Regions from separate parts of the Ensifer sp. 2TAB8 genome, predicted to be linked through region 1. Evidence: riboswitches for the same ligand, from Rfam matches in the RefSeq annotation. Region 1 holds a riboswitch; each other region holds the start of a gene.
What was found. Region 1 has a riboswitch for thiamine pyrophosphate ahead of thiB (thiamine ABC transporter substrate binding subunit). Riboswitches for the same ligand answer to the same signal wherever they lie in the genome.
Positions count from the first base shown of each region.

Region 2: it holds a riboswitch for thiamine pyrophosphate, as region 1 does, so the genes downstream of both, thiO (glycine oxidase ThiO) here and thiB (thiamine ABC transporter substrate binding subunit) in region 1, are expected to answer to the same signal.
Region 3: it holds a riboswitch for thiamine pyrophosphate, as region 1 does, so the genes downstream of both, thiC (phosphomethylpyrimidine synthase ThiC) here and thiB (thiamine ABC transporter substrate binding subunit) in region 1, are expected to answer to the same signal.

Region 1 is NZ_JBFRGB010000003.1:73,449-83,156, forward strand. It holds gene AB4Z53_RS08345 (RNA-binding S4 domain-containing protein) at 1-51, shown strand, start outside; gene fdxA (ferredoxin FdxA) at 358-696, shown strand; gene AB4Z53_RS08355 (CarD family transcriptional regulator) at 1,107-1,676, shown strand; gene AB4Z53_RS08360 (RNA polymerase factor sigma-32) at 1,988-2,854, shown strand; gene AB4Z53_RS08365 (M48 family metalloprotease) at 3,072-4,583, opposite strand; gene thiQ (thiamine ABC transporter ATP-binding protein) at 4,886-5,605, opposite strand; gene thiP (thiamine/thiamine pyrophosphate ABC transporter permease ThiP) at 5,602-7,227, opposite strand; gene thiB (thiamine ABC transporter substrate binding subunit) at 7,235-8,263, opposite strand; TPP riboswitch at 8,313-8,430, opposite strand; gene AB4Z53_RS08385 (GNAT family N-acetyltransferase) at 8,569-9,054, shown strand; gene AB4Z53_RS08390 (thiamine diphosphokinase) at 9,139-9,708, shown strand, end outside.
Region 2 is NZ_JBFRGB010000005.1:272,612-282,319, reverse strand. It holds gene AB4Z53_RS12280 (AAA family ATPase) at 1-1,454, opposite strand, end outside; gene AB4Z53_RS12275 (amidohydrolase family protein) at 1,536-3,236, shown strand; gene AB4Z53_RS12270 (thiamine phosphate synthase) at 3,172-3,843, opposite strand; gene AB4Z53_RS12265 (thiazole synthase) at 3,840-4,613, opposite strand; gene thiS (sulfur carrier protein ThiS) at 4,617-4,814, opposite strand; gene thiO (glycine oxidase ThiO) at 4,811-5,782, opposite strand; TPP riboswitch at 5,943-6,063, opposite strand; gene bioB (biotin synthase BioB) at 6,475-7,491, shown strand; gene AB4Z53_RS12245 (8-amino-7-oxononanoate synthase) at 7,488-8,633, shown strand; gene bioD (dethiobiotin synthase) at 8,630-9,268, shown strand; gene AB4Z53_RS12235 (adenosylmethionine--8-amino-7-oxononanoate transaminase) at 9,265-9,708, shown strand, end outside.
Region 3 is NZ_JBFRGB010000005.1:133,739-143,446, reverse strand. It holds gene AB4Z53_RS11630 (Zn-dependent hydrolase) at 1-189, shown strand, start outside; gene AB4Z53_RS11625 (hypothetical protein) at 551-895, shown strand; gene thiC (phosphomethylpyrimidine synthase ThiC) at 1,378-3,201, opposite strand; TPP riboswitch at 3,291-3,419, opposite strand; gene AB4Z53_RS11615 (sigma-54-dependent transcriptional regulator) at 3,517-4,881, opposite strand; gene AB4Z53_RS11610 (sensor histidine kinase) at 4,885-6,753, opposite strand; gene AB4Z53_RS11605 (dicarboxylate/amino acid:cation symporter) at 6,981-8,306, shown strand; gene AB4Z53_RS11600 (helix-turn-helix transcriptional regulator) at 8,384-9,103, opposite strand; gene AB4Z53_RS11595 (glutathione S-transferase family protein) at 9,196-9,708, shown strand, end outside.

The sequences.
Region 1 (9,708 bases):
CGGCGGGAAACCGATCGGCTGAAACTCGATTTCGATCCACGCGACGATTGACGTCCGTCGCGATCTTTCAGACCCGCTCCCTGCGCTTCACGTTCTGATTTTTCGCAGATCGCACCGCAAAAACCACGGCGCACTTTTGCGCGACATGCTTTAGAAAACTCTGCCTTTGACGCGGCGTTTCGCGCATTGAATATTCTTGCAAAGGGCCCATAAAGCCTTTACCTGACAGACCCACGTAGGGTGCATCGGGTTTGCTTCGGCAGCTATGCGCGCCGGACATTCCTAGCATGCGCGGACGACGAGCATCACCATTGATTGCCGTCTGCCATCAAACGTGAGCATTGGCTGGAGTACCTCATGACGTATGTCGTGACCGACAATTGCATTCGCTGCAAGTATACCGACTGTGTCGAAGTCTGCCCCGTGGATTGCTTCTATGAGGGCGAGAATTTCCTCGTCATTCATCCCGACGAGTGCATCGACTGTGGCGTTTGCGAGCCGGAATGTCCTGCCGAGGCGATCAAGCCGGACACCGAGCCGGGCCTTGATATGTGGTTGAAATTGAACGCTGATTTTGCCAGCAAGTGGCCGAACATCACGGTCAAGCGCGACCCGATGCCGGAAGCCAAGGAGATGGACGGCGTCGAAGGCAAATACGACAAGTTCTTCTCGGCCGAGCCGGGTCAGGGCGACTGAGACGGACGATTTCCATCGTTCGTCGAGGCTGACAAAGCGAGAGCGGCCCCGCGCGCCAAACCTGGGGAAAACACGCACTGCGCTCGCAGTTGCGAGAATGGTGGCTTGATGGCTGCCATGCAGCAAATTATTGATTTCGGCACTTTTTTGTGATAGGTTCCTTCTACTGATCCACAGAGGGTGTTTTTGCGCGCCCGAAAACCATCACGAAAGCAAACGATCTCCAAAACGCGGTCTCCCTTTTTACGCAACATGGCTTTGCTCTGTTGTGACCGCATTTCATGAGGCTGTTTGCGTTCCTTGGACGGACCAGGATGTACCCACCCGGCGGTATCCCCGTCTATCCCGGGCCTCACTGACCCGGCCCCGGCCAGAATGGCCGGGTGCGAAACAGGGAGTTTTTGAAACGAATGACGACCCAGCAGAAAAAATCTTCGACACGCCAGGGCTTCAAGACCGGTGAATCGATCGTCTATCCGGCCCACGGTGTTGGCCAGATCGTCGCGATCGAAGAGCAGGAAGTCGCCGGCATGAAGCTTGAGCTTTTTGTCATCGATTTCGAGAAGGACAAGATGCGTCTGAAGGTGCCGGTAGCCAAGGCTGTCAGCATTGGCATGCGTAAGCTGTCCGAAACCGATTTCGTCGATCGCGCGTTGAAGGTTGTGCAGGGCAAGGCTCGCGTGAAGCGCACCATGTGGTCGCGCCGCGCCCAGGAATACGATGCCAAGATCAATTCCGGCGACCTGATTTCCATCGCTGAGGTCGTCCGCGATCTCTATCGCGCCGAAAACCAGCCGGAACAGTCCTATTCCGAACGCCAGCTCTATGAAGCTGCCCTCGACCGCATGGCGCGCGAAATCGCTGCCGTCAACAAGATGTCGGAGACCGAAGCCGTTCGCCTCGTCGAGGCTAACCTCAGCAAGGGTCCGAAGCGTGGCAAGTCGATCGAAGAAGACGACGCCCAGGACGAAGCCGCTTAAGCGCGTTTCGCCCGAAATCAGTACCTGCAAAAAGCCCGGCCGTCGTGCCGGGCTTTTTCTTTGACCGAATGGAACCTTTCGCGCCAACGCGCATTTATATTAGCCGGCAGAAATGCGCCGCTTTCGCGCCGGGCGATCTTGGTTCTGTGATCCATCACCGTTCAGGTTCGTGACTTGGAAGTTAGGGCGCCGCGTCGTTTCTTCAAGTTTCGACGTCGCGGCGCGAGACGCCCCTGCTGCCGGACGCCTCATCCGTCTGGCCTTTTGGACTTCACGCGCAATGGCGCCCGGCGCCAGTCACGGAGTGATCGATGAAGACTCTCACTGCAGACCGGCGGATGATCAAGATCGCAATGGAAGCGCCCTATCTTGAGCGCGACGAGGAGCACGCGCTGGCACAGGCGTGGCGAAACGACCATGATCAGGAAGCCCGCAACAAGATCGCCATGTCGCACATGCGGCTGGTGATTTCGATGGCCGCGAAATTCCGCAACTTCGGCCTGCCGATGGGCGACCTGGTCCAGGAAGGTCATATCGGCTTGCTGGAAGCGGCCGCCCGCTTCGAGCCGAGCCGCGAAGTGCGTTTCTCGACCTACGCGACCTGGTGGATCCGGGCATCGATGCAGGACTATGTCCTGCGCAATTGGTCGATCGTGCGGGGCGGAACGAGTTCGGCCCAGAAGGCCCTGTTCTTCAATCTGCGGCGCTTGCGCGCGCGTCTGGCCCAGGGCGACCGGCAGCTTACATCGCAGGCGATGCATGAAGAGATCGCGGCGGCCCTGGGTGTGAGCATCGCCGATGTGCAGACTATGGATGCCCGGCTTTCCGGTAGCGACACCTCGTTGCAAGCGCCCGTCGGCGGCGCCGATTCCGACGGCGGCGAGCGGCTGGATTTCCTCGCCAGCGATGCGCCGCTGCCGGATGAACAGGTCAGCGACATGATCGACGGAGAGCGTGCCCGCGTGTGGCTGCGCGATGCGTTGGGTGCCTTGACCGAAAGGGAAATGCGGATCATCCGCGCACGGCGACTGTCAGAGGATGGTGCGACGCTCGAAGAGCTCGGCCTCGATCTTGGCATTTCCAAGGAACGGGTGCGGCAGATCGAAACCCGGGCACTCGAAAAGCTGAGGGCAGCACTTGCGACCAAGGCGCCTGCCCTGACCGCTGGCATCCACTAAAGCGCGTCGCGATCTTTTGTCGCAACCCGCGCTTTTCCTATTTGATTGCTCACGTGTCGCAACGCGAGCCGCCCGCATTCCTGCGCTGCATGAGTGGTAGCGTCCTGCCTCGCCGCAAATCGGCCTGTGATGCGTTCGCGGGGCGCGGCCCTGCACAAACTCGGCGCACGCGGTGGCCTGTTGTGAGGCCGCCTGGCCTACTCTCACGACCACTTGCTTATTCAGAAACGATCTTGACCTTGTCGCCCGGCTTCACCGTCAAGGTGACCTGCATCGCGTTGATCACCCGGAACAGGTCGAGCTTGCGATCCGTGCCCATCATGCGGGCGGAAAGCGTCGCGATCGTTTCGCCAGGTCTTACCGTCACGACGCGGATGCGCAGTGGCTTCAAGGACTGGGCCTCTCCCTGCGTCATGCGACGGAACGAGCTGCGCAGCTGGTTCGCGGTCGGCTCCAGCGCATTCGAACCCTTGGGAACCGCGGTCAGGAAGCGGTAGATGCGGCTATCGATCCGGATGACCGTGACGTCGAAGTCCCAGCGATCTGCGGACGCGCGTGCGGTCGCGGCTTCGAGACCGTTGACGCTGATCGGTCTGATCGTGTCTGGCTGCAGGCCGGTGACCCAGCCGCTGGCGATGTAGTCCGTCAGGCTGCGCCCTCCGGTGTCCGCCACGCCGTCGAAACGCACGGCGATATCGCCGGGTCCGGTCGCCAGAACCGCTTCCGCCTTGTTGTCGATCTGGAAGCCGGTCGGGACGTCGAAGCGGATGCCGAGCTGGCCATGCAGGAAGGTCTGGCCGCGGACATAGCCTTCCTGCGGGCTGTCGCCGTAGAGCAGGCCGTCGATGCCGGCGAGGTAATAGTCGCGACCGCGATCGCCGCTGGTGCCTTCCGGGCCGAAGGCACGGGCGTGGCGGCGTGCGAGATCGACGCGCTGCGGCGCGTTCGGATGGCTCGACAGGAAGTCGAGGCTCTGGTCGGATTCCGGGTCGACGGCCGTAAAGCGGCTATAGGCGGCCATCGAATCCAGGAAGCGTGCGGCCGCGTAGGGATCGTAGCCGGCTTCGCCGAGCATGCGTACGCCGATGACGTCAGCCTGGAGCTCCTGGTTGCGCGAGAAGGCTGCGAGCCTCAGCTTGCCGCGGGCGAGCGCCTGCTTGCCGGCGAGATCGGACGACAGCACTTCGGAGACCACGCGGCTGGCGATGACTTCCGCTTCTTCGCGCTGCTGGCGCTCGATGCCATGGTTGGCGGTGACGTGCGCCATCTCGTGCGAAAGGACGGCGGCGACCTCGGAGGCATCGTTGGCAAGCGCGAGCAGGCCGCGGGTCACGTAGAGATATCCACCCGGCAGCGCAAAGGCGTTGATTGCCGGCGAATTCAAGATGGTGATGCGATAGGACTGCTGCGGGTTTTCCGAGACGGCCGTCAGCGCGCCGGCGATGCGGGCGACCAGCCGTTCCGTCTTTGCATCCTTGTATTCGCCGCCATAGCTTGCAACGATGCGCGGATGTTCACGTGCGCCCATCTTGGCGCGGGGATCGTTCTTCTGGACCTCGTCGACAATCTGCGGATTGGACGAGGGCGAAACCGTCGGCTCGTAGGATTGCTCGATCACAGACTGGCATGCGGAGAGAAGCGTGGTCGCAAGCAATGCAACCACGACGCGTGCACGCAGCCGTCCGCGCTTCGGCGGGAACCGGTCGTGTGTGACTGTATGCCTCTCCATGCCTCAGCCCGTTTCCCGTCTGCCGCTCCGCCCGCATACGGCGGGCCGATGGAGCGACAGCGTTGAAAGTCCTACTTTTTCAGTCCGGCAGCGTTGCTTCGCCGCGACTGTTCAGCCCTGGTCTTGCTGTATCTGATTTCAGCGCCACCTGCCTAGTTTGTCTCGGTAGAAATAGTTGCCCCGTGGTATCACGGCAACGGATGCGCGAATATTCACGCCTTCGCCGGATAATTCGCGCGTCGCATGGCGCCGCGGTCAAATTGTGGCAATCGGCTGGGGCCGACGAGAAACCAGGCCCCCCTTCAGGCGTTGCCAAGAAAGCGGTCGATCGCCGCATTGTCACGCCGCTCCAGGAAGCGGTCGAGTGTATCGTGTGCAATGATACGCCCCTGGTCGAGAAAAAGCACGCTATCGGCCAGCGCCTTCACGTCTTCGGGATGGTGTGTGATCATCAGGATGGTGTTGCCTTCTTCCGCATGCAACTCGCTGAGCAGCGTGCGCATGCCGGCGCGCATGCCGGGGTCGAGTGCGGCGAAAGGTTCGTCCAGCAGCAGCAGAGGGCGATGCCGCACGAGCGCGCGGGCGAGTGCGACACGCTGGCGCTCGCCGCCGGAAAGCGTGGGCGGCAGCCGGCGTGTGAAGCCTTCAAGCCCAACGCGCCGAAGTGCGTCCTCAATCGTCGTTCGATCTTCGTCCGTCAGGGCAAGCGCCGGGTTGATGCCCAGACCGACATTGGTCGCGATATCGAGATGGGCGAAGAGATTGTTGTCCTGGAAGATCATCGAGATCGGCCGTTCCGAGGGCGGCTTGCTGGCAGCCTCTTCGCCCAGGATGCGGATCTCGCCGCGGTCAGGGTCTTCAAAGCCTGCGATCAGGTGGAAGAGCGTCGACTTGCCGGAACCGGAGGCGCCGGCGACGGCGACGATGCCGCCGGTGGCGATGGTGCAATCGAAGTGCAGCGCGGCCGTTTCGAAACGAACCTCGACATTGCGCAGTTCTATGGCGGCGGTGGGTTCGGTCATGCTGTACGTCCTTCCCGCCGGCTGTCATTTGCCGTACCGAGAATGGTGAAGATCAGGCAGAGAAGCCCGAGGAAGAGGGCGAGGCCGGCCGCATCGGCGGTGCGGTAGCTGCCCATGCGGCTATAGAGCAGCCAGGGAAGCGTCACCATGTCCTGGGAGCCGAAGAGGGCCACCGCGCCGAGATCGCCGAGCGATAGCGCCATGGCAAAGGAGAGCGCCATCAGCAATGGTTTGCGAAGGACGGGAAGATCGATCCATCGCAGGCGATGAAAGCCGCGGATGCCAAGGCTTGCGGTCAGCCGTTCGGAGCGCGCCGCGTGCGTGGCCATGGCCGGCGCGAGAATCCGGTGGACGAAGGGAAGGGCCATCAGGGCATTGATCGCCACGACGATGACAGGCGCAAAGCGCGCGACATCGCCGAAGGGGCGGAGGAGCAGGAACCAGCCGGCGCCGAGCACAACTGGCGGCACCAGCAGGATCAGCGAGGTGCTGGCGCCGATCGTACCGGCAAAGCCGCGTGCCAACGCGCCTGTATGGCGTGGGGCGGTAACCGTGGCCGCAGCACGGATCATCACGGCTGCCATGGCGACGGAGGCGAGCGCCGAGGCAAGCGCGATCGAAGCGCTCGTCACCAGTGCCCGATGCACGTTCGGATCGCGCGCAAGCTTCAGGATATCGGCCTGCAGGCCCGAGACGACGACCGCGATCAGCGGGGCAATGAGGAAGAGCAATGCGAGAATGATACAGGCGCTATCGTTAAGCCGTGCGACGGGCCTTGCGCCATCGAAGCGGCGAACCGTGCGACCGCCGGTCATGCCCTCTTCCGGCTCTGTTGCCAGACGTCGAAGAATGAGCAGCAGGGCGCCGGTCATGGCGATCTGCAGGCCGGATAGCGCGATCGCGCGCGGCGGGTCGAAATCGAAGCGCAGGGCCTGATAGATCGCGACCTCGATGGTGCTGGCCGCGGGACCGCCGCCAAGCGTCAGCACGAGCGTGAAGCTGGTGGCGCAGAGCATGAAGACGAGGCCGGCCGCGCCCGGCAGCAAGCCACGCAGGACAGGCCATTCGATGAACCGGAAAAGCGCGCGGGACGGCATGCCGAGATTGGCGGCGCTACGCCAGTATTCGGCGGGAATGCGTTCAAGCCCGGCCAGCAACAGGCGTGCTGCCAGCGGCATGTTGAAGAAGACATGCGCGAGCAGGATGCCGAACAGGCCATAGATGCTGATCGGCTGCTCGAGGCCGAGCCAGCGCAGGCCGGAGTTGAGGAAGCCCTGGCGTCCCCAGATCTCGATCAGACCGAGCGCGCCGACGAGAACGGGCAGGCCGAGCGGCAGCGCCATCAGCCGCAACAGCCAGATGCGACCGAAGAACCGAGGCCGCCGCGCCAGTGCCCGCGCCACGGGAATGGCGAACAGCACCGACAGCAGCGTCGAGAGGGTTGCCTGCAGCAGCGTGAAGCGGGTGACGCGCCAGATATAGGCGTCGAACAGGTTGCCTTCGTTCGTGCCGGCGGTCTGGGCGAGCAAGGCTGCTATCGCCAGGCCGACGAAGAGCAGGAAGGCGCCGAGGCAGAGCGCCCCGGCGACAACAGTCATGCGGTTTTCGCGCAGTGCGAACAATCCGGCCTCAGTTCTTGCTCATGGCGGCAAGCCATTCGTCGATCCAGGCCTTGCGGTTCTTCGCGACTTCTTCCGACGGCAGCAGGAAGGTCTTCTCCGGATTGACCAGCTTGTTGAAGGCATCCGGCAGCGGCTCGCTGGTGACGCCGACCGGCATCATCCAGTTGGTCGTCGGGATGATCGACTGGAACTCCGGTCCGGTCATGAAGCTTAGGAACTGTTTTGCCAGGTCCGGCTCCATGGCATGCTTGGTCATGCCGGCGACTTCGATCTGGATGTAGTGGCCTTCGGAGAAGGCCGCCGCCTGGTAGCGCTCGGTGTTTTCCGCGACCATGTGATAGGCCGGCGAGGTGGTGTAGGAGAGCACCATCGGTGCTTCGCCCTTGGTGAAGAGGCCGTACGCTTCCGACCAGCCGGGAGTGACGGTCAGAACGCGGTCCTTGAGCTTAGCCCAGGCAGCGCCGGCCTCGTCGCCATAGACGGCCTTGACCCAGAGCAGCAGGCCGAGGCCCGGCGTCGAGGTGCGCGGGTCCTCGATGACGATCTTCTGTGACGGGTCGCCTTCGACGAGCTCCTTCAGACTCTTCGGTGGCGTCTTCAACGTTTCGGTATCGTAGACGACGGCGAAGTGGCCGTAATCATAGGGAAGGAAGGTATCGTCGGAGAAGCCGCCCGGAACCTTCAGCTCCTTGGCATCGACGCCGTGCGGCGCGAAGAAGCCGGTCGCCTTGGCTTCCGCCACGAGGTTGGTATCGAGGCCGAGCACGATGTCGGCCTTCGAGGCGTCGCCTTCGAGCTTCAGGCGGGTGAGCAATTCGACACCATCGGCGACGCCGACATAATTGACCTTGCACTCGCAGGTCTTTTCGAAGGCTTCCGCCACCTTGGCGCCCGGGCCCCATTCGGTGATGAAGCTCTCATAGGTATAGACCGTCAGCGTTTTGTCGGCTGCCGTTGCATGGTGGGCGAAGACGAGACTTGCGGTAGCAGCCAGAGCTAGCCGGCTAAACAGTTTGTGTTGCGATGAATTGGACATGGCAGGCACCTCTCCCAAAGTTCGTTGTTGCATGGGAAAAGGGCGTATCGATCCGATCGCGTCTAATCCCTCCGCCGGTATGAGCCGGATCAGGTTCCGCGGGTTGGCGTTGCACGCCTCTCAGCCTCCGGCCGCTATGCGGTCGGGAGGCACCCCGTTAGAGCGGCAAAAGATTTACCGCCACGCTGGTTCCATGGCAAGCGATGTTTGGGGGAAGCCGAAAGTGGCGCCTTGGAGCGGGGCATTGGCTCGTATTTGCGTAAGCCGCCAACTGCGCTACACCACTGCAGCGAGGAGGAAACGCCATGCCAGATATGCTCGTTCGACTTTACGCCCTGCCGTCTCAGCCTCAGTCGAGGCTTGGAGCGGGTATCAGCATTCGCCGTGCCATGGCGCCGGAGCGCCGCCTGGTCGTCTCCTGGATCGAGAAGACCTTTGGTGCCGGCTGGGCGGGCGAGGCGGAAGCGGCCTTCTCTTCCACCCCGACGCGCATGCATGTCGCGGTGCACGAGGAAAAGATCGTCGGCTTTGCCTGCCACGATGTGACCGCGCTCGGCTTCTTCGGTCCGACGGGCGTCGATGAAGGCATGCGCGGCCAGGGGATTGGCGAGGCGCTGCTGATCGCCAGCCTGACGGCGATGCGCGAGGCCGGCTATGGCTATGCAGTCATCGGCGGCGTCGGACCGGCGAAGTTCTACGAGCGGGTAGCCGGTGCGTTCGAGATTCCGGATTCGACCCCGGGCATCTATGCCGGCATGCTGTTTCCAGATCCGGTGCCGGAAGGGCACTGACGGCTTCAGCAAAATTTCGAGAACCGGTCGTCCAACGGTTTTCTTCGTTTTCCTTCCGCGGTCCTTTGCGCTATGGGCTTTGCCATGGCTCGATCGACCTTCACCATTCTGCTTGGCGGCGCCCTTTCGCTGACCGACCGGCTGACACGACAGCTGAGCGGAAGCCGCTTCGTTGCAGCTGACGGCGGCATGCGCCATGCCCGTTTGCTCGGCGTCGTACCCGATGTCTGGGTCGGCGATTTCGATTCGACCGAAGACGCGTTGCTTTCCGAGTTCGCCTCCGTTCCACGCGAGCCCTATCCGGCGGCAAAGGCGGCGACGGATGGCGAGATCGCGGTTGAGGCAGCGCTATCGCGCGGCGCCGATCGGCTGATTTTCGCGGGCGCGCTCGGCGGCACCCGCAGCGACCACGCCTTCATGCATCTGCTGCATGCTGTCGCCCTTGCCGAGCGTGGGCTTCCGGTGCTGATGACCTCGGGCGAGGAAGAGGCCTATCCGCTGCTTGCCGGTCCGCTCGAGCTCGACCTGCCGAAGGGTTGCCTCTTCTCGGTGCTAGGTCTGACCGAACTTACCGGCCTTTCGATCGTCAATGCGCGCTATCCGCTCGACGATTTCACCCTGCCGTTCGGCTCATCCCGAACCGTTTCCAACGTT
Region 2 (9,708 bases), on a different contig from region 1:
TCCACATAGGCGTTGAGCACCGCCAGTTCGGCGGCCCGGTTGAAAAGAATGGGTGACTTGTTGTCGATCGTCGCGACCGTTTCGGCTATCGGCGCGAAGGCGACGACGCCACCGCGCATGCCGGGCACCCCAAGCGTCCAGGGGCCGGAAAAAGCGATCTGGCCGGCAGTCTCCTTGGCTGTCGCCTGGTCGACGAGGATGCGGCCTGCCGCAACGCTCGCCAGTCGGGCGGCCATGTTCACGGCAGCACCCACGACAGTATAGTCGGCCCGCTGGATCGTGCCGAGAGCGCCACAGAAGCTCTCGCCGGTGGAGATGCCGGCCGACAGGCCGAGATCCGGTTCGTCGAGTTCGTTTGACAGGCGAAGGGCGGCGATGATCGCCCGGCGCGCATTGTCGGCATGTTTCCTGCCGGGCAGGCCGAAAACGGCGAAGACTTCGAGCCCGCCGGCATGAAGCGCCGTGTGCAGGATCTCGCCACCGGTGCGGCCGACGACGGCAATCGATCGTTCTATGAGCTTGTTCAGCCGATCGAGATCCGTATCGAGATCGCGGCCGACGATATGCACGAACAGCGCCGTCACCGTTCTGAGGTCCGCGAGCCATTCCGAAAGCGGCGACAGCAGGCGGCTGCGCAGCGAAAGCGGCAGGTAGGCCTCAAGCCGGTCAGCCGTCGAGCCCGGCTGCGTGCGCGGCGCCTCCTTCGTGGTCGAGCAGGGCTCTATGCTGTCGAGCCGCGCGGTTCCTTCCCGGTTCGGTCCGCCTTTGGCGCGCTTGCCGACCAGGCGCCACACGGCATCCGAGACGAGAATTTCGCCGGCATCGCTCAGTTGGCCGCAATGGTCGGCCTGGGCCAGGCAGTCGCCGCCGACGATCAGCCAGCGCTGATCGGCGCGCGGCAGCAGGTGCAGCAGCGTGATGGCACCGGCGCCAACGGCAATGCGCAATTGAAGCGCATCTTCTGGGCTGCCCGGGCCGCCGATTTGCTCGCGGATCCGTTCGGCGCAATAGCAGCTGCGCCAGGCAGTCTGCTCGAGTTCCTCTGGGGAGGGTGCCCGCCAGCCGGCAATCAGGCTGTCGCCCGCGAAACTCAAGACCGTACCGCCATGCTCTTCAATATGGTTGATGAGCTCGCCCATGAAGGCGTTCAGGAGCAGGCTGACGCGCTCCGCACCGGCGGCACGGTCGCTTTCGGACCATTTGGCCGTCAGGCGGGTGAAGCCGGAAATGTCGGCGAAAAGCAGCGAACCGAGAAAGTCTTCCCGTGCGGGGGCAGCCGATTCCGTCGCTGCCGGGGAGGACCATTGGACCAGGGCTCCGGACAGGTAACGTTGGAATTCATATTTGCCGGCGCCACCAACCACGCAAAATTCTCCCCAAGATTTTAGAGTAACACGCCTCCTGTCTGACTGAAAGACGACTCGCGCTGATCTACGAGATGTCAGTAACGGCAAGTAAATAGCTGTTTCGCGCGGCCTTCGGACGGAGTAATGTTTCCCCGATTGTTCGAGGGGGTCTCGCAACAGGAGGGGACGATGGGGGTCGACTGGGCTGGTCCGGTTGCCGCCGTGACGCGCCGTGATGTCTTGCGGCTGGTTTCGGCGGGCGTGCTTGCAAATGTGCTTTCCGGATGCCGGCATCTGCCTTCGCCCGGCGCCTGCAGTCTCAGTCATCCGATCATCGACGTGCATTGTCATTTCTTCAACGCGGCCGATGTGCCGGTGGAAGGGCTCGTTCGCTACGTGGCGCTGCGTGAGAAGATGCCCGAGAAAAGGCTCTCGGCGAACGCGCAGGAAGCGAAGGGACTGGAAAACGCGCTGGTGGTCTTTCTCGTGACCGCGCTTGGCGACGTCGCGCCCAAAGCCAAGCATGAGCTCGCTGTCCTAAGGAAGGGTGCCCGGCGCATTTCCGACGCCGAACTTGCGCGGCGCAAGGACGAGCAATTGCGTGTCGCGATCAGGGAGCTGATCTCGCGCGCCAACGAACAGCGCTCCACATTCTCACGGCGCAGCCTTGGCGAATCCCCCGATTATGACGGCCTGCTGCAGCAACTCGGCGGCACCCCCAATCTGCCGCAGACATTCCAGAGGCGACTGGACCAGCGGCGTTCGGGCGGCGCCATGAGTGACGCGGAGGTCGATACTCTCGCCAACAACGCAAAGGCGCACGACCAGATCGGCACCTATCTTTCTTTCGTCCGGCTGATGCAGGACTACCGGGAAAACCTGGCCGAGGCCTATATCAAGATCTTCGCGTCCAAATGCCGGCTGTCGCTGATCACGCCGAGTATCCTGGACTTCGACAAATCGCTGCACGGTCGATCATCGCCTCAGCGCGACCAGATCGACGTGATGGACGAGGTCCAGCAGCTCGTCACCAGGAAGCACGGCATCCGCATGCATAGCTTCGTCGGCTTCGATCCGCACCGCGAGGCGCAAAGGCCGGGTTCGTCGCTGGCAAATGTCCAGTATGCGATCATGGAAAAGGGCTTCATCGGCGTCAAGATCTACCCGCCGATGGGCTTCAAGGCATGGGGCAATGCGGATCCGGCGATCGATGCCGCTCTGAAGCGGCTTTACGTCTGGTGCCGCGACAACGATGTGCCGATCATGGCCCATGCGGAAAACAGCATCGGGGCCGGCTGTGGCTACGGCAACCTGGCAAGCCCCGCCTATTGGAAGGATCTGCTCGACACCAACCAGTACGACAAGCTGCGGATCAATCTCGCGCATTTTGGCGCTTTCGACGAAGTCATACGCCCGGGCGCGCCGACGGGCGTAATGGTTTCCTGTGCCCAGGACAAGTTTTCCGGGCCGCCGACCTGGGAGGACATCATCGGCAGGACAATCGACCACGAGCGTCGCCTGAACCTTTTTGCGGATCTGAGCTATCTCAGTGAATTGGTCAGCAGCGACGACAAGAATCTTCACGCAGAGATCCGGCAGTTGCTGGACAAATGGCTTGATGACTACGACCCCGACGCCCGTCACCTCATGTTTGGCACCGACTGGTCGATGATGGCGCTGGAAAAAGACTACAACGCCTATGTATCGAGGATTGCCGAGCAACTGACGCTCGCCAGCGTCAGCGACGAGCACCAGCAGAACATCCTCTGGAGAAACGCCTCGCGCTTTCTCGGGATTGACCGACCGGGCAAGACGCGCGACCGCCTCACGGCCTATTGCGACAGGCACGGCCTGGGGTCGGCCTGGCTTTCCGAACTTGCGATTGCCTGAGGCAGCGCCACGGCTGCGTGCGTGCGATCCATTCCCGTGTCCGCCCCTCGGGGTCGGCATTCAGCGTGATATCGGTGACGACGGCGGCGCTGTCCGCGCCGTGCTCGAAGACGCCGGCGATCCGCTCGATGTTGAGGCCGCCGATCGCAACGAGCGGCAGCGGCTGGACGCGTTCCCGCCAGGCGGAGAGCCGCGGCAACCCCTGCGGATCCCATTTCATCTGCTTCAGGATCGTCGGATAGATCGGCCCGAGCGCAACATAGTCGGGTTTCGCGGCAATCGCCGTCTCAAGCTCTGCCTCGTCGTGGGTGCTAAGGCCGAGCTTCAGGCCGGCTGCGCGGATCGCGGCAAGATCCGCCTCCGCCAGATCCTCCTGGCCGAGATGGACGAAGTCGCAGCCTTCGGCGATCGCGAGGCGCCAGTAGTCGTTGACGACAAGCTGGCAGCCATGACGTTTGCATACTGCCTTGGCCGCACGGATCTCGTCGCGAAGCTCCGCTTCCGGGCGGTCTTTGACGCGAAGCTGCACCAGTTTGACGCCGAGCGGCACCAGCCGCTCGATCCACCGGGCGCTGTCGACGATGAGGTAGAAGGGATCAAGTTTCACGCAAACACCGCCTTTCCGATGACGGGGGTGGAGGGGACGGCAAAATCGCGTGGCTCCAGCATGCCGGCCTCAAAGGCGTCACGTCCTGCATCGATCGCCCGGGCGAAGGCCGCGGCCATGAGAGCCGGTTTTGCTGCGCCGGCAACGGCAGTGTTCAGCAGGACCGCGTCGAAGCCAAGCTCCATCACGATGGTTGCGTGTGAAGGGCGGCCGATGCCGGCATCGACGATCAGCGGCATATCCGGAAAGTGCGCCCGCATGGCCCTGAGCGCCGGGAGGTTCTGCGGCCCCATGGCACTGCCGATCGGCGCGCACCAGGGCATCAGCACCTTGCACCCGGCCTCAACGAGCCGCTCGCCGACCACCAGGTCGTCGGTCGTATAGGGAAAGACCTCGAAGCCTTCGGCTGAGAGAATGCGCGCTGCCTCCACCAGTCCGAAGACGTCGGGCTGGAGCGTATCCTGATGGCCGATCACCTCGAGCTTGATCCAGTTCGTGCCGAAGACTTCGCGTGCCATCTTCGCCGTCAGTACCGCTTCCGATACCGAGTGGCAGCCGGCGGTATTCGGGAGCACATGCACGCCGAGAGACCGGATCAGTTCGAAGAAGGCGCCGCCCTGGCGGCCGCCGGCGGTTTCGCGGCGGAGCGAAACCGTGAGGATCTCGGTCGCAGACGCGCGAGCCGCGTCTTCAAGGGCGGCCGGCGAGGGGTAGCGGGCGGTACCCAGAAGCAGGCGCGAGCGCAATTCCTGTCCATAAAGCGTCAGCATGTCTCAGCCTCCCTTCATCGGTGAGAGTATTTCGATCCGGTCGCGATCGTTGAGGGCATGGGCCGAGCGATCCGTCCGATGTACCAGCTCGCCGTTGACGGCGGTGGCAAGCCAATCGCCTTCAAAGTCGAGTGCGGCCAGAAGTTCGGCAAGGTTTGCGACTGCGAGGTCGTGATCCTCGCCGTTGACGATCAGTTTCATGCGGCATCTCCCTTCAGGTTCCGGGCAAGGGCAAGATCCGCCGCCTCCTCGGCCAGAGTTGGCGAGAGCAGGAAACCGTGGCGGTAAAGCCCGTTGAGCGTGATGGTGTTTCCGGCGCACATGACGCGCGGCAGGTTGTCGGCAAAGGCCGGCCGGACGCCGGTTCCGGTTTCGATGAGTCGCGCTTCGCCAAAGACCGGGTGCAGCGTGTAGGCGGCGTTCAGGAGTTCCATCAACGAGCGGGCGGCAATCGGCCCGCCATCGTCCGTTTCGATCATGGTCGCCCCGCACATGAAGAGCCCATCGCCGCGCGGCACGATGTAGAGCGGGATGCGCGGATGGATGAGCCGAACCGGTCGCGACAGCTCCACTTCGCCTGTCTGCAGATAGAGCATCTCGCCTCGCACGCCGCGCAGGCCGGCAATGGCGCCGATCCGAGACGCGCCGCTACAGTCGGCGATCATATCGTGGCCGCTGCCGTCATCCGTCTCTTCGACGAAGGCAACGCCACGCTCGACCAGCTTTTGCCGCAGCAAGACAAGTGCCCGGCGAGGATCGATATGTGCTTCGCCGGGAAAGAACAGCGCCTGCTGGAAGCGCCCGGCAAGCGCCGGCTCCAGCCGCGCGATCGCCTCTGCGTCAAGCCATTCGAAGCCGGACGTGCGCGAAGCGAAGCGTTTGAGTTCGCCGGCATCTCGTGCCGGGGCGACGACCAGCGTGCCGTTGCGCGATACTTCGCCCGGAAGCGCCCGGTCCCACCAGTCGATGGCGCCGATGCCGCGTGTCAGTACCGCTTCCTCGGCACTTTCGCGCTCGCACCAGGGCGCCAGCATGCCGCCGGCAAACCAGGATGCTGCACCGCCGAAGCCCGCCTGCCGCTCCGCAACGGCAACTTCGACGCCGCGACCATTCAGTTCATGCGCCAAGGCCAGTCCGACGACGCCGGCGCCTTTGATCAGGACGCGCATGGTCAATGCGCCCCACGGTGCGGAACCGGCCGCCGGCCCGAAAGAAGCAAAGTCGCGATGATGATACGCACTGCCGAGGCTCCATAGTTGGAGACCCAGTTCGCGCCGTAGGGGATGGAAGGACGCCTTGCCGCGATAGGCTCGCGCGAACGCGAATGCGGCAGCGATGTCTGCACCGTCCCTACGCCAGTATGAACTGGATCAGGTTCAACGGGTCACTGCGCCGCGGAAACCGCCTGGCAGAATCTCAGCCCCTTGCCGGGACACCCCTGGTGAATGCTTCAAACTGAACGGCTGGACCGGATTTTGTCAAGAGCCGCCGATGCGAGTATCACGCCGAGTGTCTCCAGCCAAAAATTATCTATAAAAATTGGATGAGGCACAAGTCGCTGAGTCTCTGCGTTGTTGAGGCGGCTCGCGTCGATAGATCTGCAGATGAGTTGGGAGGAAAGCTCATTAGAGCAGGATGTTGCGAGTTCATTGCTGCTATCCCGAATTCAATTCACCGAGCGGAAAACGATGCCGTTTGTTGCCTTCATGTCACCTGCTGGATTGTGATAATGCATCCTTGGATTGCTGAAATGCCCACTGGCCTACTTAAAAGTGGTTGCGGTAACCCGTCCTTGTGAAAATTATAGATAATTATGGATTCTATCTATTTTACTGGTTCGCGAACGGGGAAATGAACACACATGCTCGACGTAAACAGTTCGACCGAGTCGACTTCAGTCACCGCTAAAGCGACCGAGCCGCGTTGGATTCTGGCTGATGCAAAAAAAATCTATAATCTGCCGTTCAACGACCTCCTCTATCGCGCGCAGTCCGCCCATCGCGCCGCGTTCGACCCCAACGCCATCCAGATGAGCCGCCTGCTGTCGATCAAGACCGGCGGCTGCGCGGAAGATTGCGGCTATTGCAGCCAGTCGGCGCATTACCCGACCGGGCTCAAGGCGTCGAAATTGATGGAAGTCGAGCGGGTTCTTGCGGAAGCGAGGAAGGCGAGGGATGGCGGCGCGACACGTTACTGCATGGGCGCCGCCTGGCGCAGCCCGAAGGAGCGTGACATGGAGGCCATCGTCGCCATGATCAGCGGCGTGCGGGCACTCGGCATGGAGACCTGCATGACGCTTGGCATGCTGACCCCGGAACAGTCCGAGCGGCTCGCCGACGCCGGGCTCGATTACTACAACCACAATGTCGATACGTCGGAGCGCTTCTACGGCGAAATCATCACCACCCGCAGCTTTGCCGACCGGCTGGAGACGCTCGCCAATGTCCGCGACGCCGGCATCAAGGTCTGTGCAGGTGGCATTCTCGGCATGGGCGAGACGGCAGACGACCGGATCTCGATGCTGGTAACGCTCGCCAATCTGCCGGTGCCGCCGGAAAGCGTGCCGATCAACATGCTGATCCCGATCCCGGGCTCGAAGCTTGCCGATGCCGCACCTGTTGATCCGATCGATTTCGTTCGCACCATCGCGCTGGCGCGCATCCTGATGCCGCAGTCGCATGTCCGGCTTTCCGCTGGCCGCACCGATATGAGCGACGAGACGCAGGCGCTCTGTTTCTTTGCCGGCGCCAATTCGATCTTCGTCGGAGAGACGCTACTGACAGCCGACAATCCCGGGGAGGATCACGATGCGTCCCTGTTCCGCCGCCTCGGGCTGAAGCCGATGGCACTTGCGGCAAAAGAGGACGCGGCCGAATGACCGTGGCCCTCCTCGCGCGCCACGAGAAGACGCTTAGCGGCCTCGATCGAAAGGGGCGCCGACGCGAACTGGTCGTCGGCGGTGGTATGGATTTCACCTCCAACGACTATCTGGCGCTTGCCGGATCGCCGCGCCTGAAGGCGGCAATCGCCGCAGCGATTGAACGCGGGGTGCCGGTCGGGTCCGGCGGCTCGCGGCTGTTGCGCGGCAATCACGAGGAACATGAGGCGCTGGAGGCGGAAGCGGCGACGTTCTTCGGCGTGCCGCGCACGCTGTTCTTCGCCAGCGGCTACGCGGCCAATGCCGCCTTGTTTTCGACGCTCCCACAGCGCGACGATATCATCGTTCATGATGCCTTGATCCATGCGAGTGCTCACGAGGGTATTGCCGCAAGCAAGGCGATCACACGTGCCGTCGCGCACAACGATGTCGATGCTTTCGCCGATACGATCAGCCGGTGGCGGAAGGCGGGCGGCATGGGGCATCCGTGGATTGCCGTCGAAAGCCTCTATTCCATGGACGGCGACCGGGCGCCGCTTGCAGATCTCGCCGCGCTTGCTGAGCGGCACGATGGCTTTCTTGTGGTCGACGAGGCACATGCGACCGGCGTCTTCGGGCCGGACGGACGCGGGCTGACGGCCGACTTGGAAGGTCGGGAAAATCTCGTGGTGCTGCACACCTGCGGCAAGGCGCTCGGGGTTTCCGGCGCTCTCATCGGTGGGAGTGCGGTGCTTTGCAACTACCTTGTCAATCGTGCCCGCAACTTCATCTATTCCACCGCGCCGTCGCCGTTGATCGCGGCCGCCGTCCGCGAAGCGCTGGCGCTGCTGGCGGATGAGCCGCAGCGCCGGGAAGAGCTCGATGGCCTCAGGGCCTTCGCCAATCAGGCGCTTGCCGAAACCCTTGGCATCGAAGGCAGCGGCTCGCAGATCCTCCCCGTTATTGTCGGAGACAACGGCCGCGCTGTACGGATTGCCGCGCGGATGCGCGTCGAAGGTTTCGATATCAGGGCGATCCGTCCGCCGACCGTTCCCGAGGGGACCGCGCGGCTTCGGATCGCGATCACGTTGAATGTCGACCGGCCGATGATCATGCGCATGCTGGAGCGCTTGAAGGTGGCGATGGCGGAGGAGCGGCCATGACGCCCCGTTTCATCATAACCGGCACGGATACCGGCATCGGCAAGACCCTATTCTCTGCAGCCCTGACCGATGCGCTTTGCGGCTGCTACTGGAAGCCGGTGCAGTCGGGCCTCGACGAAGAGACCGACAGCGAGGCTGTCGCCCGGCTCGGTCGGATCCCGCCCGAGCGCATTCTGCCCGAGGCCTATAGGCTCAGAACGCCGGCATCGCCACACCTCTCGGCGCGTATCGACGGTGTGTCGATCGCGCCTGAAAGCCTCTTGCCGCCGGCGGTGAACAGACCGCTGGTCATCGAAGGCGCAGGCGGGCTCCTGGTGCCGCTCACCGAGAAAACGGTCTTTGCCGATCTGTTCGCACGCTGGCAAATCCCGGTGATCCTGTGCGCCCGCACCGGGCTCGGCACGATCAATCACACGCTGCTGTCGCTCGAGGCGCTGCGCCGCCGTGTGATCCCGGTCCTTGGTGTCGCCTTCGTTGGCGACGAGCAGGCGGATAGCGAGGCGATCATCGCTGCATTGGGCGCCGTGCGCCGGCTCGGGCGGCTGCCGCGGCTCGATCCGTTGACGCCGGATCGCCTGCGGCAAGCCTTTCGCGACAATTTCGACATCGACGATTTTAAGCAGGTGCCGGCATGAGAACGTCCGCAGTCTGGTACCCCTTCACCCAGCATGCGCTGGAGCCGACGATGCGCCGCGTCGTCCGGACCGAGGGTGCCTATCTCCTCGACGAGGACGGCGCGTCGGTCCTCGATGCGATCTCGTCCTGGTGGGTCGTCACCCACGGTCACCGCCATCCGGCGATCATGGAAGCGATCCGCCAGGCCACGGAAACCCACGACCAGGTCATCTTCGCGGAATACACCCACGCCCCGGCGGAAGAACTGGCAAGCGGGCTGATCGAGATCGCGCCCAAAGGGCTTGCCCATGTGTTCTATTCCGACAGCGGCTCGACGGCGGTCGAAGTCGCGTTGAAGATGGCGCTCGGCTTCTTCCACAATCTCGGCCGGCCGCGAAACCGCATCTGCGTGCTCGAACATGGCTATCACGGCGACACGATCGGTACGATGTCGACAGGT
Region 3 (9,708 bases), on a different contig from region 1:
CGGCGCATGACCTCGGGCGCCGGCCACGACGCCCAGATGATCGCCCGCATTGCGCCGACGGCGATGATCTTCGTTCCGAGCCGCGATGGCATCAGCCACAATCCGCGTGAACACACGGAGCCGGATGAGCTCGTCGCCGGCGCCAACGTGCTGCTCGATGTGGTCGAGTGGATGGTGAGTGGTCGCTAGAGGGGGATAGGGACTCTGCGCGTTCGTTGATTGAACGGGATCGATATCGCGCCTCCCTCTGCGCCGTCATGCTCGGGCTTGGCCCGGGCATCCAGACACAGGCGTTTCTGCGTCCGCGATAAACTGCGCACGTCACGTCACCCTTCGTCGTGACGAAGCAGACGTCTCTTCAAGGCTCTCTTTTCGTGTTACCTGCGCTTTTGCTGGATCCCGCATCGCTCTTCTGCCTGAGGGAAGACTCTGGCCGATTCCCCTCGATAGGCCCTTCCGGCGTCCGGCGGAAAAGGTTGAGGAAACTGCTGCCGCCGTGCCATGCGCTGCCGGTTGGTCCATAATCCCGCCCGTCGCGCGAAGAGGATGAGTGGCGCTCGCTATCTCCGTCAAAGACGCCAACCCCGTCGATGGCGCCACCGCCGCCGCCTGCACCGGTCCCGCCGGGTCCTTCGCCCGCGCCGCTACCATCGCCGGAGCCCCAATCGCCGCCACCCCCATCGCCGCCACCCTCGGTGCCGCCGCTCCCGATGTTTTCGCCGCCTTGGTCGCTGCCGCCCGGAGCACCTTCGCCATTCCCGCCGCCGACATCGGCGTCGTCCGCATGGGCGGCGGAAATCCAGGAAAAGCCCGCGGCAAAACGCCCGTCGCGCGGGAGGCCACCGGCGAGTGCAAGGGCTCCCATCGCCAGAGCCGTCAGTCTCAGCAGGCGTGACCTCAAGTCTTTACTCCTTGTGCGAACGGCGTACTTGCGCCGTTTTGCAAGACCTTCTGCGCGGCAGAGACGGCAATTCATTGCGAATGAATTTCGCCGACAGCGACTTTCGCGTGAATCTTGCATACCGCTCAATCGACGCAGGGACAAGTTATTCGGGTGACGGGTGAAGTGGTGCGCAAGGTGCGGGGCCCATGGCGGCGACCACAACGCGCAGATGGTCGCCAGCCCCACAGTGGCGATCTTCCTAGCCCGCCGTGAAGGCGTCGGCCACAATCTGCGCGAACATATGGAGCCGCATGACCTTTGCCGATGCCAGCGTGCTGCTCGATGGGATCGAGCGGAAGGTGCACGCTCGCCCCTCCCGAGCATGACGGCGAAGGAGTCCGTTGGCGGTCTCCGCTTCCGCCTCTGGGGCGCTGGACGGAAGTCCTGCGCGAACTGAAGGGGCTGTGACTGGCCCCTTCAGCGTGTCTTTGCGTCTACTCGGCCGCGCCAGCCGCCTCTTCTACCGGCATGTAGAGGTCGCCGCCTTCGCGGTATTTCGCCGCCATTGCCTCCAGCCCTTCCTTCTGCGCCTCGGCCCGGATGTCGTGCGAGATCCGCATGGAGCAGAATTTCGGGCCGCACATCGAGCAGAAATGCGCGACCTTGTGCGCCTCCTTCGGCAGGGTCTCGTCGTGGAAGTTGCGGGCCGTCTCCGGGTCGAGCGAGAGGTTGAACTGGTCCTCCCAGCGGAACTCGAAGCGGGCGCGCGAGAGCGCGTCGTCGCGCACCTGAGCGGCCGGATGGCCCTTGGCGAGGTCGGCGGCGTGGGCGGCGATCTTGTAGGTAATGACACCCACCTTGACGTCATTGCGGTCGGGCAGGCCGAGATGCTCCTTCGGCGTGACGTAGCAGAGCATGGCGGTGCCGAACCAGCCAATCATGGCCGCGCCGATGCCCGAGGTGATGTGGTCGTAGCCCGGTGCGATGTCCGTCGTCAGCGGTCCGAGCGTGTAGAACGGCGCTTCGCCGCAAACGGTGAGCTGCTTGTCCATGTTCTCCTTGATCTTGTGCATCGGCACGTGACCGGGGCCCTCGATCATCACCTGACAATCCTTGGCCCAGGCGATCTTTGTGAGTTCGCCCAGCGTTTCGAGTTCGGCGAATTGCGCGGCGTCGTTGGCGTCGGCGATCGAGCCCGGGCGCAGGCCGTCGCCGAGCGAGAAGGAGACGTCATAGGCGCGGCAGATGTCGCAGATCTCCTCGAAATGCTCGTAGAGGAAGCTTTCGCGGTGGTGGTGCAGACACCACTTGGCCATGATCGAGCCGCCGCGCGAAACGATGCCGGTGACGCGATCGACGGTGAGCGGGATGTAATGCAGGCGGACGCCGGCATGGATGGTGAAGTAGTCGACGCCCTGTTCGGCCTGCTCGATCAATGTGTCGCGATAGACTTCCCAGGTGAGGTCCTCGGCAATGCCGTTGACCTTTTCCAGAGCCTGGTAAAGTGGCACGGTGCCGATCGGAACCGGTGAATTCCGGATGATCCATTCGCGGATGTTGTGGATGTTGCGGCCGGTCGAGAGGTCCATGACCGTGTCGGCGCCCCAGCGGGTTGCCCAGACCATCTTCTCGACCTCTTCGGCCATAGACGAGGTGACGGCGGAGTTGCCGATATTGGCATTGATTTTCACCAGGAAGTTCCGTCCGATGATCATCGGTTCGGATTCCGGGTGGTTGATGTTGGCGGGCAGGATCGCCCGGCCGCTGGCAATTTCCTGGCGAACGAATTCCGGCGTTACATGGTCGGGGATGTGGGCGCCGAAGCTCTCGCCGTCGCGGACCTTCGCCCGCGCCGCCTCGCGGCCGAGATTTTCGCGGATGGCGACGAACTCCATTTCGGGCGTGATGATGCCGGCGCGGGCATAGGCAAGCTGGGTCACTGCGCGGCCAGCCGTTGCCTTCAGCGGTGCGTGCTGGAACGGGAAGGTCGGCGTCAGCCGGTCTCCGCTCACAAAGCCGTTGTCCTCCGGGCGGACGGTGCGTCCCTCATAGGTTTCCACATCGCCGCGGTCGACGATCCAGTTGCGGCGGAGCCGCGGCAGACCGTCCTCGATGCGGATCTCGGCGTCGTCGGCTGTGTAGTCGCCGGAGGAATCATAGACCGTGACCGGCGGCTCGCCCGAGGTCGGGTGCAGCGCGATCTCGCGCATCGGTACGCGGATATCCGGGTGAAGGATGCCCGGCTTGTGGATCTTGCGGGAGGCGGGAAGCGGGCCTTGCGTGACCGAGAGGGGAGTAGGTTTGGTGGCAATATTCATGACGAGGCTCCAAGTTGCGATTGGAGACCCAGTTCTGATGCCGGAAAGATGAAAGACGCTCCGCCAGATGCTGGACGCACGGAATCCTGGCTTCGATATCTGCACCGTCCCTACGCCAGTATGAACTGGATCAGGTTCAACGGGTCACTGCGCTATAGCCGGCAAGCCGACCATCCAGCAGAATCTCAGCCCCTTGCGGGACCCCCCTGGTGAATGCCTAGATCATAGCCATTGATCGGCCCGGGACGTCAAGCGCGAATTCGCCTGTCGATGAAGATGCACCTAATACGTGTATTTGCGGAAGTGAGTTTGGCGCTAGCGGTCGGCCTTATCCGGTGCCGACCGCTCAGCGTAGTCGGCGCGGTTGATACCATGGCGCTGGAGCTTGTCGTAGAAGGTCTTGCGCGGAATTCCGAGCGCTTCGATCGTCGCCTTGACGTCGCCACGCTGGGCGCGCAGCGCCTCCTTCAGGATTTCCGCCTCATAGCGTTCGAGCCGTTCGGGTAGCGCAAATCCCGGCTGTCCGGCAGGCGCAATCGCTTGTCCGAGTGGGCCTTCGACACCAAGCGCCACCCGTTCGGCAAAGTGCGAGAGTTCGCGCACATTGCCGGGCCAGGCATGGGTCATCAGGTGCTGTTGCGCAGCCGGCGAGATCATGGGTACGTCGCGCCTGAAGCGCTCGGCTGCCCGGGTCAGGAAGTGCGAGAACAGCAGCGGGATATCGTCGCGGCGTTCGCGCAGAGGCGGGATCGATAGCGTCACGACATTCAATCTGAAGTAGAGATCTTCTCGGAAATCGCCGCGCTCAGCCGGATTGCCGAGATCGATCTTGGCAGCAGCGATGACGCGGATATCGACCGGTCGCACCTGGTTGGTGCCGAGTGGCGTGATCTCGCGCGCTTCCAAAACACGCAGCATCTTCACCTGCGTTGCCGGCGGCATCGCCTCGATCTCGTCGAGAAACAGCGTACCGCCGCTCGCATGTTCTATCCGGCCGATGCGCTTCTTCAAGGCGCCGGTAAAGGCGCCCTGTTCGTGGCCGAAGAGTTCGCTTTCGATTACCGTTTCCGGCAAGGCGCCGCAGTTGAGCGCCACGAAATTGCCGTTACGGCGCCGGCTCCAGTTGTGGAGCAGGGTCGCGACCACTTCCTTGCCGCTGCCGGTTTCGCCGGCGACCAGCACGTCCACATCGGTATCGGCGATGTGCCGAATCGTCTGGCGCAAGCGTTCCATGACAGGCGTCTGGCCGATCAGCGGCAGGCTGTCTCCGGCTGCCTCCGCGGCCCGTTTCAGCGCGCGGTTTTCCATGACGAGCTTTCGCTTTTCGAGTGCACGTCGCACGCTCTGCACCAGCCGGTCGGCGGCAAAGGGTTTTGGGATGAAGTCGTAGACGCCGTCCTGCAGGGCCTGCACCGCCATCGGAATATCGCCATGGCCGGTGACCAGGATTACGGGCAGGTCCGCGTCGACGGCCGCGATGCGCCGATAGAACGCCAAGCCGTCGATGCCCGGCATGCGGATATCGCTGACGACGATGCCGTCGAAATTTGCGTCGAGCGTCTCCAGCGCTTCGGCGGCGCTGGCAAACGAGGCGACGGTAAGGTTGGCGAGCTCCAGCGTCTGCGTCATCGCCTTGCGCAGGTGGTTGTCGTCGTCGACGAGATAGACGGTCGGCTGCATTGCTCAGGCCCTCTTCAGGCGAACCGTGAAGACGGTGCCCTTGTCGCTGGTTTCGACGGCGATCTCGCCGCCATAATCGGCGACGATCTCCTTGGAGATGGCAAGCCCGAGGCCGAGCCCTTCGTCCTTGGAGGTGTTGAATGGGGTGAACAGGTCCTCGCGGATATGCTGGGGAATGCCGGGGCCGTTGTCGGCGACAACAAGCGAAACGGTGCCGGAGGGTCCGTCCGCGCAGTGCACGCGGATCTCGGCATCGCCGCGCGTACCCAGCGCTTCCAGCGCATTTTGCAGCAGATTGATCAGCACTTGTTCGAGGCGGATGCGGCTGCCGTAAACGCTGAGCCCGTTTTCCGGCAGGTCGATGACGATCGCATCCATGCGGCCGGCAAACCGGCTGCGCAGCAGCATCAGCGCGCCCTCGATCACCTCGCGCATGGGGGTCGGTTCGGCGACGAAGCGGCCCTTGCGGGCAAAGCTGCGCAGCTCGTCGGTGATAGCGCCGACCCGTTCGGTGAGTTCGGCGATGCTGGCGAGGTTCTCCACCGCCGTTTGCTGCTGGCCACGGTCGAGGAAGGTACGGGCATTGTCGGCATAGGCACGGATGGTGGCGACTGGCTGGTTGATTTCGTGGGCAACGCCGGCCGCCACCTGGCCGAGGATCGCCAGCCGGTTCGCCTGAACCAGTTCCTGCTGCACCGCCTGGAGTTTCTCACCGGTGCGCCTGTGGTCGGCGATCTCCGTTTCGAGATGATCGCGAGCGAGGCTGAGGTCCTGCGTTCGTTCTGCCACGCGCCGCTCCAGTTCGTCGCGGGCGACGCGCTCCCGCGCTGCGACCAGCGTCAGGGCCTGGCGTCGGCGCAGAAGGAAAGCGGCGAGCGCCAGCAGCGGCACGAGGACGGCGAGCGCGATCAGCCGGGCCTCGCGGGTTGCCGCGGAGATCGCGCCATCGAGCGGTGCCAGCTGTTCGAGCCGCCAGCTCGTGGTCGGAACCATGGTTTCCACCCGCAGGAACCGCCGCTCGCTGTCGCCCGGCAGGAGCGCGCGCAGTTCGCTGGAGCCGTCGCTGGTCGGTTCGATGTCCCTAAACGGCAGTGGCAGCAGCGAGGCATCGCCGAATTGCAGGCTGTCGCGGATGGCGGCGACGCGATCGCGCGGAATGGTTCTCGTCGTCATGAACCGCCAAGAGGGGAAGCTGGTGATCAGCACGATGCCGCGCCGGTCGGTGACATAGACGGGCTTGCCGGAGGCGAGCCATTCGGCCTCTACATCGTCGAACTCGAGCTTGGCGACGACAACGCCAATCGGGCCGTCAGGTCCCTGGACCCGACGCGAAATGTAGAGGCCCGGCCGCTTGCTGACCGTGCCCATCGCGAAATGCTCGGCCTTGCCGTCGCGCATCGCCATGCGGAAATATTCGCGGAAGGCGTAGTCGTTGCCGACAAAGCTCGTTGGCTCGCGCCAGTTGCTGGCGGCGACGGCCACCCCGTCGGGGTCGATCACGTAGATGACGGCGGCCTCCGTGTTGGCCGCAAGCGCCTGCAGCTTCTCGTTCAGCCGTTGCAGCGCCTGGCCGTCGCGGGTCGAAAGGGCGGCCTTCACCTCGACGTCGTCGGCCAGCACCAGCGGCGTCGAGCGTTGGCGTTCGAGCACGGCGCGCAACAGCGAGGCCTTCAGATTGGCATCGATCCGGCTTTGGGCGTCGACCATATCGAGCGCCTGGTTGCGCCCGTATTCGCCGGCGAACAGAAGGCCGGCGACGAGCAGCGCCAGAGCGAGGCCGGCAAAGGCAAGCCAGGTACGGCGCATGGACTGGTCGAAATCTGCCAGGTTGAGGGGGGCGGATTGGGCATTGAACATGGCCTGATTGTGCATTTTTTCGCTCAGGCTTCCAGATCATCTGTGCGGAAATCCGCTCAACTCTTTGTGCGTGTCGCGCCACGCGCACAAACATCCTCATTGATTCAATGGCTTGGCTACTGCTCCGGAGAACTGGCACGCCCGTTGCAAACGACATCCTCATGACAGCCCGAGCTGTCGCGCATCGGAAATTGACCCGGGAGGCCCGGCATGACGCCGGACTGGGTCCAGTGGAGGATCTCATGATTATCGACCAATCCGCGGAACCGCGCGGCAAGACACCTTTCTATCGCCATCTCTATGTCCAGGTTCTGGCGGCGATCGCCGCGGGCATCCTGCTCGGCCATTTCTATCCTTCGCTCGGCACCGAGCTTAAGCCGCTCGGCGACGCCTTCATCCGCCTCGTCAAGATGATCATCGCGCCGGTCATCTTCCTGACGGTGGCGACCGGGATTGCCGGCATGACCGATCTTGCCAAGGTCGGTCGCGTCGCCGGCAAGGCGATGATCTACTTCCTGACCTTCTCGACCCTCGCCCTGGTCATCGGCCTGATCGTCGCCAATGTCGTGCAGCCCGGCGCCGGCATGCACATCGATCCCGCCTCGCTCGACGTCAAGGCTGTGACGACCTATGCCGAGAAGGCCCATGAGCAGACGATCACCGGCTTCCTGATGAACATCATCCCGACGACGCTGGTCGGCGCCTTTGCCGATGGCGACATCCTGCAGGTGCTGTTCATTTCCGTGCTCTTCGGTCTGGCGCTCGCCATGGTCGGCCAGAAGGCCGAGCCGGTCGTAGACTTCCTGCATGCGCTTACGCTGCCGGTCTTCAAGCTCGTCAGCATCCTGATGAAGGCCGCTCCGATCGGCGCCTTCGGCGCCATGGCTTTCACCATCGGCAAATACGGCGTCGGCTCGATCGCCAACCTGGCGATGCTGATCGGCACGTTCTACCTCACTTCGTTCCTCTTCGTGTTCCTGGTTCTCGGCGCCGTCGCCCGCTACAACGGCTTCTCGATCGTCGCGCTGATCCGCTACATCAAGGAAGAGCTGCTGCTGGTGCTCGGCACCTCCTCGTCGGAAGCCGCTCTTCCTGGCCTCATGAGCAAGATGGAAAAGGCCGGCTGCAAGCGCTCGGTCGTCGGTCTCGTCATCCCGACGGGCTACTCCTTCAACCTCGACGGCACCAACATCTACATGACGCTGGCCGCGCTCTTCATCGCCCAGGCGATGGATATCCCCCTGTCGCTCGGCGACCAGGTGCTGCTGCTGCTCGTTGCGATGCTGAGCTCCAAGGGCGCTGCGGGCATTACCGGTGCAGGCTTCATCACACTGGCTGCGACGCTTTCGGTCGTCCCGGCCGTACCGGTTGCCGGCATGGCGCTGATCCTCGGCATCGACCGCTTCATGTCGGAATGCCGCGCGCTCACCAACTTCGTCGGCAATGCGGTCGCCACGATCGTCGTTGCGAAGTGGGAAGGCGAACTGGACGAGGCGCAGATGGCTGCGACGCTCGGCGGTCGCGCGCCTGCAGGCCTTCCGCAGCCCGCGCTGCAGCCGGCCGAATAAGGTTGCCTCCCAAGGCATGACTGCAAAAAGCAGTCCGAACGCGGTCCGTGGCAACACGGGCCGCGTCGTCGTTTTGGCTATTGGCCGCTCAAGGTCATCTTCGACGTTTCGGGTGCGCCGGCGTTCAGATAGGCGACGAAATCCCTCAGCATCGGCACCCGGCGCGGGCGGAAGCTCTCGTCCGTCATTCTGATATCGACGATGCGGTCGACGCGGAACTTGCGGAAGTCCTGACGCAGGCAGCACCAGGCGAGCAGCACCAGCACCCGCTCCAGATAGACGATCGCGAGCGGCAGAACCTTTCGGTCGGTCCCTTGCTGTCCGGCGTCCACATAGCCGATGACGACCGCACGCTCCTGCCAGCAGGCTTCGCGCAGAAGGCCGACATCGGCGACCGGTGGATCCCGGCGCTCGAAGCGATAGACCTGTGAAGCAGCATGCAGCGCCTGGCGCTGCAACCTGTCGGGCAATGTCGCCGTTATCTTCGAAAGCACCTCGCCCGCCGCGGCCGCGAGTTCCGGCTCGCCCATGTGCTGCACCTCGGCAAGGCCGAGCACCAGCGCCTCGATTTCCAGGCGCGTGAAGGTTTGTGGCGGCAAGGCGATGTCCTCCGTCAGCCGATAGCCGAAGCCGCGCTCGCCATCGATGACGGCGCCGGCGGCACGCAGGCTGTCTATGTCCCGGTAGAGCGAGCGCAGCGACACTCCGGTCTCTTCGGCGAGGCGGGCGGCCGTCACCGGAGGAGGAAGAGTGCGAAGCGCCTGCAGCAGGCGGAACAGACGATCACTACGGGCCATGGCTGAAAGATAGACGAAGCCTACTGACGAAAACTGGCAGTTGGCCGACTGTATAAGATCCGCATTGCCAAACGCAACAAAGGAACCTTAACATGCTGACGCTCTTTCACGCCCCGCGCTCGCGCTCGTCGCGCATCATCACGCTGCTTCGCGAACTCGATGCTATCGACAAGGTGGAGATCGAGATCGTCGACATCACCCGCGGTGACGGCAGCGGTCGAAAGGACCCGAGGAACCCGCATCCTGAAGGCAAGGTGCCTGTGCTCGTGCATGATGGCGTGGTGATCTGGGAGAGTATTGCGATCATTCAGTATCTGACCGATCTCTTCCCGGAAAAGAACATGGCGCCGGTCGCCGGTGATCCGCAGCGCGGCCGTTATCTGAGCTGGCTTGGGTGGTATGCCGGCGTCGTCGAGCCGGTTCTGATCATGCAGGCAACCGGGCTTTCCCATCACTATTTCGACTTTACTTTCCGCGGCCCCTCCGAGATGGCGAAGCGTCTGGAAGATGCCTTGAAGGACAGCCCCTATCTGATGGGTGACCGCTATACGGCGATCGATCTGCTGCTGCACTCGCCCTTTGCCTGGTATCCCGCCGCCACGCCC